Regions from separate parts of the Pseudocitrobacter cyperus genome, predicted to be linked through region 1. Evidence: predicted binding sites of a transcription regulator. Region 1 holds the regulator's gene; the other holds the start of a gene.
The links. The regulator PurR, encoded in region 1, represses purine synthesis genes. The targets are predictions, from matches to a motif close to CANGCAAACGTTTGCNTG.
Positions count from the first base shown of each region.

Region 2: VSR74_RS16420 (nucleobase:cation symporter-2 family protein) is a predicted target of PurR. The motif match lies at 1,992-2,009, and genes of this name have one in related genera.

Region 1 is NZ_JAYMYY010000001.1:341,001-345,765, forward strand. Features, by position in the region: gene punC (purine nucleoside transporter PunC) at 1-1,177, opposite strand, end outside; gene punR (DNA-binding transcriptional activator PunR) at 1,286-2,218, shown strand; gene purR (HTH-type transcriptional repressor PurR) at 2,215-3,240, opposite strand; gene cydH (cytochrome bd-I oxidase subunit CydH) at 3,535-3,624, shown strand; gene VSR74_RS01695 (MFS transporter) at 3,798-4,765, shown strand, end outside.
Region 2 is NZ_JAYMYY010000005.1:116,219-120,983, reverse strand. Features, by position in the region: gene glpK (glycerol kinase GlpK) at 1-543, shown strand, start outside; gene gltS (sodium/glutamate symporter) at 587-1,789, opposite strand; gene VSR74_RS16420 (nucleobase:cation symporter-2 family protein) at 2,061-3,452, shown strand; gene VSR74_RS16415 (AsmA family protein) at 3,573-4,765, shown strand, end outside.

The sequences.
Region 1 (4,765 bases):
CCTTTGGTGAATCATTTTCGACAATGCGCGCGCCAGCCTGCATCTTGTAGCCGATACCTGCGAGCACAACGGTGGCCACCATCACGCTGGTGGTCGCCAGCAGAGGTGCGGCAATCAATGATGAAACGACCAGACTGGCGAGGAAGCACAGCCCCAGTTGCAGCGTATTTTGTAAGGCGGCCGCACGCCCGGTAGCCTGCGGGAATGGGCGCAGAGCGCGGGCGACGACGATAGGATAGATAGCGCCGTTTGCCATTGCCATCACGCAGAACGGGATCAGCAGGGCGGTCAGCGAGACATGCGGTGTCAGACCGACGCCCCAGGTGGCAAACACGCTAATGGCGAACAGCATCAACAACCACGGCAGGAGCTTGCCGCCATCCCATTTTTGCAGCGCCGCGCGGCAGCCGTAGCCGCCTATCAGGAAGGCGATGGTCTGCGGAACATAGCTCAGACCAATGGCTGTCGGGCTGTAACCCATGGCATTGAGGATAAATGGCGACCCGGTCAGCCAGGCAAAGAAGCTGGCGGAACAGGCGGCGTATATCAACACGTTGCCGCGGTAATCCTGACTGCGCAGCAGCTTCATAAAGGTCAGTTTGTCCGGGTTTGCGGACACTTTCGGGTGGGCGGGCTTCAGGCGCAGCGCCGGGATCATCAAAATCAGCGTAATGATAAACAGCGTGGTGAAAATAGCCTGCCACTCGAAGTGATGCAGGATCCAGCTTCCCAGCAGGGGGGCCAGTGCCGGAGAGAGGCCAACCAGCGGCATAATCGTGGCGAAAATACGGTTGATACGCTGCGCCGGATAGTAGTCTGTGACCATTGCCTGCCAGGTGACAGCCGCTGCGCAGACGCCGACCGCCTGGATAAAACGCAGCACCAGCAGTATGCTGGCATCGCGCACCCACAGCATTCCCAGGCAGCCGAAGGCGAAAATCGCCAGGCCTGTTAACAAAATCGGTTTGCGGCCATAACGGTCAGAGAGCGGCCCCCACAGCAGTTGCGCGATAGCAAATCCGGCAAGGAACAGACTCAGGCTGGCACTGACGGCAGACGCCGGTGTTTGCAAATCGCTCTGAATGGCGGCAAAGGCCGGAAGATACATATCAGTGGCCAGGAAGCCCAATACGCTCAGGCCCGCCAGCCAGACTAAAAATCCTTTCCCAGGTTGCATAAAAACGCCTTTTCTTGTGTCGGAAGAGGCTGAGAGTGTAGAGAGTGAAATCTGGCTTGTGAAACGCTAATATTTGCGGCCTGGTTTCAAAAATTTTGTAGGCAGAGCATGTGGTCTGAATATTCACTGGAAGTGGTTGATGCCGTTGCGCGTAACGGCAGCTTTAGCGGTGCGGCGAATGAACTGCACCGGGTACCTTCAGCAATCAGTTACACGGTGCGGCAACTGGAAGAGTGGCTGGCGGTTCCGCTGTTCGAACGCCGTCATCGCGATGTTGAGCTGACGCCTGCGGGGGCGTGGTTTTTGAAAGAAGGGCGTTCTGTTATCAAAAAAATGCAGATCACTCGTCAGCAGTGCCAGCAAATTGCCAATGGCTGGCGCGGTCAACTGGCCATTGCGGTTGATAATATCGTCAGGCCTGAGCGCACCCGGCAGATGATTGTCGATTTCTATCGGCACTTCAGTGATGTTGAACTGCTGGTTTATCAGGAAGTGTTCAACGGCGTCTGGGATGCGCTGGCAGATGGCCGGGTTGAGCTGGCGATTGGCGCGACGCAGGCGATCCCCGTTGGGGGGCGTTATGCCTTTCGCGATATGGGTATGCTGAGCTGGCAGTGCGTGGTGGCAAGCCAGCATCCTCTGGCGAAGATGAGCGGGCCATTTAGCGATGATACATTGCGCAACTGGCCTTCGCTGGTGCGTGAGGATACTTCGCGCTCGTTGCCAAAACGAATCACCTGGCTGCTGGATAACCAGAAACGGGTTGTGGTACCAGACTGGGGCTCTTCAGAGACCTGTTTATCCGCGGGGCTTTGCGTCGGAATGGTGCCAGAACATTTTGCGCGTCCGAAGATAGACACGGGCGAGTGGGTGGCACTGGAACTGGAAAACCCTTTTCCGGATGCGGCTTGTTGTCTGACGTGGCAGCAAAACGATACATCTGTAGCGTTAGGCTGGCTGCTGGACTATCTGGGCGACAGTGAAACGCTGAACAGCGAGTGGCTGCGAACGCCGGAAAATGGCGTTCGCAGAGAGCCTTAACGACGGTAATCGCGGAAGGGGCCGTCGGCGACGGAACGGCGCTCGATGAGGCGCGGATGGACTTCAATCGACTGCGACTCTTCGCGTTTGCTGACAATTCTGTCCATCAGCATATTAAAGGCGGTTTCCCCGAGGGAGTCTTTAGGCTGGTGGATAGTGGTCAACGCCGGCGTAAAGAAGCGAGAGTTGCGCACGTTGTCGTAACCAATCAGGGAGATATCCTGCGGGACGCGTAGTCCCATTTCATCAGCGGCGCAGAGCGCACCCATCGCCATGACATCACCACCGCAGAAAATGGCCGTCGGACGCGGATTCTGCGAGAGGATTTGCTGCATGGCGCGATAGCCGGATTCAGGCTCGAAATCACCCTGAACGATCCAGTTGGACGGCACATTAATATGCATCTCTTCCATCGCTTTCATAAAACCGGCCAGGCGGCCCGCACCGGTGTTACGCTCAAGCGGGCCGGGGATGACGCCAATTTCGCGGTGGCCACGTTCCACCAGATAACGGCCTGCCATATAGCCACCTTCGAAGGCGTTATCAATGACCGAGTCAGTAAAATCAGCTTTGGCTTCGCCCCAGTCCATCACCACCATCGGAATATTGCGATACTCTTCCAGCATCTGCAGCAGCGATTCCGGATATTCAGAACACATCACCAGCAGGCCGTCTACGCGCTTTTGCGCCATCATAGAGAGGTAAGCGCGCTGCTTCTCAAGATTGTTCCAGGCGTTGCCAAGGATCAGGGTATAGCCTTTCTGAAAACAGTTTTTCTCAACGGCTTCAATTATTTCAGCGAAGTAGGCCGCTTCACTACTGGTTGCCAACAAACCAATGGATTTGGTGTGATTGACTTTCAGACTACGGGCGACGGCGCTTGGAGAGTAGTGGAGCTCTTTGATTGCCGCCCATACCGCTTCCCGCGTATCCTCGGCGACAAAGCGCGTCTTGTTAATCACATGTGATACAGTTGTAGTGGAAACGTTTGCGCGTTTCGCTACATCTTTAATAGTTGCCATTCCATCTCACTCCAGACCCGGGCCTGCCCCCGTTCGATTAACTACGAAAACGTTTGCCTTCACTCACCCTGACGCAATGTTATGAATTGCGGTTCGCCGGGAAAACGACACAGGACGACAGGAGGGGGTCAATGGCCGATACACTTATAAATTAGCGTCGAATTTTGTCTGATCTTTGGCAAAAGTGGAAGCGCAAAATCGGTTATCGTGTGAAATCAGAGAAGATTTTTGCTATTAAGTGTGCAAAAATGATTTAACTCACTTTTGGTGTGGTGATAACAAGGAGAAAAATTGATGAGTACTGAACTGAAGATGTCAATTACCACGACGGTTATTACGCTGGCGCTGATCGTGGCGGCCGGGCTAACTGCCGTCCTGCATTAATTCATTTCGCAGGGAGAGTTCACTCTCCCTCACTTCAATTCCTCATATCGATTGTTATCACATCAGCAAAACTATTTTGCTAATTTGTACACTTCTGTTTTTTTGTGATCGATGTCATGCTTTTGCCTTCAGTTGTCACGCCGTCCAGATTTGCGGCAAACCGGAGTCATTGCATGAAAGTCAATTTTCCCTTACTGGCGTTAGCCATTGGCGCATTTGGGATTGGCACCACCGAATTTTCGCCGATGGGGCTCTTACCTGTTATCGCTGAAGGGGTTGATGTTTCAATTCCTGCCGCAGGTATGTTAATCAGCGCCTACGCTGTAGGGGTGATGGTGGGTGCGCCGCTGATGACGTTACTGCTCTCCCATCGTGCGCGGCGCAATGCCTTAATCTTCCTGATGACGATTTTCACCCTCGGCAATGTGCTCTCGGCTATCGCGCCGGATTACACCACCCTGATGCTCTCGCGCATTATTACCAGCCTCAACCATGGCGCATTCTTTGGCCTGGGCTCGGTGGTTGCGGCAAGCGTGGTGCCAAAACACAAACAAGCCAGCGCGGTCGCCACTATGTTTATGGGGCTGACGATTGCCAACATCGGCGGTGTTCCCGCAGCCACCTGGCTTGGCGAAACCATCGGCTGGCGGATGTCGTTCCTGGCAACGGCGGGTCTTGGCGTGATTTCGATAGTTAGCCTGTGGCTCTCGTTACCGCAGGGCGGGGCAGGTGAAAAACCGGATGTGAAACGCGAACTTTCGGTGCTGGTGCGCCCGCAGGTGCTTTCCGCTTTGCTGACGACGGTGCTCGGTGCGGGAGCGATGTTTACGCTCTATACCTATATTTCGCCGGTATTGCACACCATTACCGATGCATCCTCTACCTTTATCACATTGATGCTGGTGCTGATTGGCGTCGGTTTTTCTCTGGGGAACTACCTCGGCGGTAAGTTTGCCGATCGTTCCGTCAGCGGCACGCTGAAGGGATTTTTGTTGCTTCTGATGTTGATAATGCTGGCGATACCGTTCCTTGCGCGCACGGAAATCGGTGCTGCGGTCAGCATGGTTATCTGGGGAGCCGCGACCTTCGCTGTCGTGCCACCACTGCAGATGCGTGTGATGCGTGTGGCTCATGAAGCGCC
Region 2 (4,765 bases), on a different contig from region 1:
CTCATCAGCGACGCGTTCGATTCCGAATATTTCGCCACGAAAGTGAAAGACACGAACGGCGTCTACGTCGTACCAGCATTTACCGGCCTCGGCGCGCCGTACTGGGATCCGTATGCGCGTGGGGCGATTTTCGGGCTGACCCGTGGCGTAAACTCGAACCACATTATTCGTGCGACACTCGAGTCTATCGCTTATCAGACGCGTGATGTGCTGGAAGCGATGCAGGCTGACTCCGGTATTCGTTTACATGCCCTGCGCGTGGATGGCGGTGCGGTAGCCAATAACTTCCTGATGCAGTTCCAGTCCGACATTCTGGGTACCCGCGTAGAGCGCCCGGAAGTTCGGGAAGTCACCGCACTGGGCGCGGCCTATCTTGCCGGTCTGGCCGTAGGCTTCTGGCAGAATCTGGATGAGTTGCAGGAGAAAGCGGTAATTGAACGCGAGTTCCGTCCGGGTATCGAAACCACCGAGCGTAACTACCGTTACAGCGGCTGGCAGAAAGCGGTGAAACGCGCCCTGGCCTGGGAAGATCACGGCGAGTAAACCACATACTGGCGGGGGCAAGCAGGTGCCCCCGCTTCATTTATCAACTAAAGAGCGGCAGCATCAGATAGAGCTTAATCACCAGCGCGTTCACGATATCCAGGAAGAACGCACCTACCATCGGCACCACCAGGAACGCCGTATGTGACGGGCCGAAACGTTCGGTGATCGCCTGCATATTGGCAATCGCCGTTGGCGTTGCACCAAGGCCAAAACCGCAGTGACCCGCCGCCAGCACAGCAGCATCGTAGTTTTTTCCCATCATCCGATAGGTAACGAAAATTGCGTACAGCGCCATTGCAATGGTCTGAACGCCAAGAATAGCCAGCATCGGCAAGGCCAGCGACGCCAGTTCCCACAGCTTCAGGCTCATCAACGCCATTGCCAGGAACAGCGACAGGCTGACGTTTCCTAAAACAGATACGGCTCTTTCAAATACGCGATAAAAACCGACCAGTGCCAGCCCGTTACTCAGGATGACGCCGATAAACAGCACACAAACAAAGGTTGGCAATTCAAACATTGTGCCGGTTAAGAGTTGCGCCACCACACGCCCAAGCGTTAAGCAGATAGCGATTAAGGCGATGGTTTCAATCAATACCAGCGAGGTGATAACACGGCCAACGTCAGGCTTTTCAAACGCTGTCGGGATTTCCTGATCGTCCGGCGTACCATCCGGAGAGGAAGAGTGTTTCACCAGATAGCGCGCCACCGGCCCGCCAATCAGGCCGCCAAGCACTAAACCAAAAGTCGCGCAGGCCATCGCAACTTCCGTCGCATTGGCGAAACCATAACGTTCAGTGAAGAGTTTCCCCCACGCGGCTCCGGTACCGTGGCCGCCAGAAAGGGTGATCGACCCGGCCAGCAACCCCATCAATGGATCCAGCCCCAGCATTTTCGCCATACCAATGCCGATGGCATTCTGCATCAGTAGCAGCCCCACCACCACAATCAGAAACGTAGCTAATACTTTACCGCCAGCGCGCAGACTCGAAAGGTTGGCATTCAGACCGATGGTGGCGAAAAAAGCCAGCATTAATGGGTCTTTCAGACTCATATCAAAGTCGATTTCCCAGCCCATGCTCTTTTTCAGCACCAGCAGCGCCAGCGCAACCAGTAGCCCACCCGCTACAGGTTCCGGAATGGTGTATTTCTTAAAGAAAGGAACGGAATGAACCAGTTTGCGCCCCAGCAGCAGCACCAGCGTCGCCGCGACCAGCGTAGATAACGTATCGAGATGAAACATTTTTAAGCTCCTTACCAAACGCATGATTCATTCATACGCGACAAATTTCCTGCGTCGTTGAGATCTCATCTTAAGATCTGGGGACAGATTGTAATCAATAAGTGCGAAGAAATGACAGAAAAAGGTTAATCACGCATATGAACTATTTACGTGATGAATTATTGATAAAGATTAAGCTCCGGTATTTTTTTAACGCCATCACAATGCAACCGTTTGCTTTTACCAACCAGTCCGATAAAATCGCCGCTTTCCCAGCACGAGATTGCCTCTGATGTCCGCCAACACTCTTGAGTCTGAAAATGCGCAACCGGTTGCGCACACTCAAAATAGCGAGTTGATTTACCGCTTAGAAGATCGTCCACCGTTGCCGCAAACGCTGTTTGCTGCCCTGCAACACCTGCTGGCGATGTTTGTCGCGGTGATCACGCCAGCCCTGCTGATTTGCCAGGCTTTGGGTCTGCCAGCGGCCGATACTCAGCACATTATCAGCATGTCGCTATTCGCTTCCGGTGTGGCGTCAATCATCCAGATTAAAGCCTGGGGCCCGGTGGGCTCTGGCTTACTGTCAATTCAGGGCACCAGCTTCAACTTTGTTGCACCGCTGATTATGGGCGGCACGGCACTGAAAACGGGCGGTGCCGATGTGCCGACAATGATGGCGGCGCTGTTCGGCACTCTGATGCTGGCGAGCTGTACTGAGATGGTGCTTTCACGCGTGCTGCACCTGGCGCGTCGTATCATTACACCGCTGGTTTCCGGCGTGGTGGTGATGATTATTGGTCTGTCGCTGATTCAGGTCGGCCTGACATCCATTGGCGGCGGTTATGCGGCGATGAGCGATAACACCTTTGGCGCACCGAAAAATCTGCTGCTGGCGGCGGTCGTTCTGGTGCTCATTATCCTGCTCAATCGTCAGCGTAACCCATACCTGCGCATCGCCTCGCTGGTGATTGCCATGGCGGCGGGGTATCTGATGGCCTGGTTCCTGGGCATGCTGCCGGAAAATACCGCGCCGACCAACACCGACCTGATTATGATCCCAACCCCGCTCTACTACGGCCTGGGCATCGACTGGAATCTGCTGCTGCCGCTGATGCTGGTGTTTATGATCACCTCTCTGGAAACCATTGGTGATATTACGGCGACCTCTGACGTCTCTGAACAACCTGTTTCCGGCCCGGTCTATATGCGACGCCTGAAAGGCGGCGTACTGGCCAACGGCCTGAACTCATTTGTTTCAGCAGTGTTCAATACGTTCCCGAACTCCTGCTTCGGCCAGAATAATGGCGTGATTCAACTGACCGGCGTCGCCAGCCGCTATGTCGGTTTTGTGGTTGCATTGATGCTGATCGTACTGGGTCTGTTCCCGGCGGTAAGCGGCTTCGTACAACATATTCCTGAGCCAGTTCTGGGTGGCGCTACGCTTGTGATGTTCGGCACCATCGCGGCTTCCGGGGTGCGTATTGTCTCCCGCGAACCGCTGAACCGCCGTGCGATCCTGATTATCGCCCTGTCGCTGGCCATTGGTCTTGGCGTCTCCCAGCAGCCGCAGATCCTGCAATTTGCGCCAGACTGGCTGAAAAACCTGCTCTCCTCCGGTATCGCCGCAGGCGGTATCACGGCGATTGTTCTGAATCTGATTTTCCCGCCTGAGAAAGAGTAATCTCCGCGTGACAGGGGCTGCGGCCCCTGTTGCTGAAACGCAAAGACACCATTCCCGCCTTGAGCATTGCGCATAATTCGTGCATAACTGCCTTATGTGCCCTTCTCAGGATGGAAGATCATGAAATTCATTGGAAAGCTGCTTCTCTGGCTGCTCATCGCACTGTTGGTGGTTATTCTCGCCTTCTACTTCCTGCTGCAAACCCGCTGGGGCGCTCGCGAAGTCAGCGACTGGATAACGGATAACACCGATTATCAGGTGACTTTCGATGCGATGGATCACCGCTTCTCATCACCCTCTCATATCCTGTTTAAAAACGTGACCTTCGGGCGCGACGGCAAACCGGCAACGCTGGTCGCGAAAGCGGTGGATATCGGCCTGAGCACCCGCCAGATCACCGATCCGCTGCATGTCGATACCATTCTGCTGCAGGACGGAACCCTCAATCTTTCGCCTTCCAACGCGCCGCTTCCCTTTGCAGCCGATCGCCTGCAACTGAACAATATGGCATTCAACAGCCCGGAAACCGGTTGGGAGCTGAGTGCGCAACGGGTCAGCGGTAGCGTTGCGCCGTGGGTGCCAGAGGTCGGAAACGTACTGGGCAAGAAGACGCATCTTCAGGTGAACGCCGGGTCGCTGACGCTGAATGGCATCCCCAGCAGCAATGTGTCCATTGAGGGGGATATCGATAACGGCGTGGTCACGCTCAGTACGCTTGCTGCGGAGATGGCGCGCGGCTCGCTGGCCGGGAATGCCCGCCGCAACGCCGATGGTAGCTGGGTAGTAGATAATCTGCGGCTGAACGATATCCGTCTGCAAAGCGACAAAGGGCTGATCGATTTCTTCGCCCCACTCACCACGGTTCCTTCACTGCAAATTGGTCGCCTTGAGGTCGTCGATGCCCGTTTGCAAGGGCCCGACTGGGCTGTCACCGATCTCGATATGAATGTGCGCAATCTGACGCTCAGCCAGGGCGGCTGGCAAAGTACAGACGGTAAAATCACCCTCAACGCCAGCGAATTTATCTACGGTTCGCTGCATCTTCTCGACCCTATTTTCAACGGTGAACTGTCAGACCAGGGGATCGCTCTACGCCAGTTCACCAGCCGCTGGGAAGGCAGCACGGTACGCGCCTCCGGCTTCTGGTTGCGCAACGGGCAGGCGCTCACTCTGGACGATGCGTCAATCGTCGGCCTGGAGTACACCTTGCCGAAAAACTGGAAGCAACTGTGGATGGACGCGCTACCGGAGTGGCTCAACAGCGTGACCGTTAAAAAATTCAACGCCAGCCGCAACCTGGTCATCGATATCGA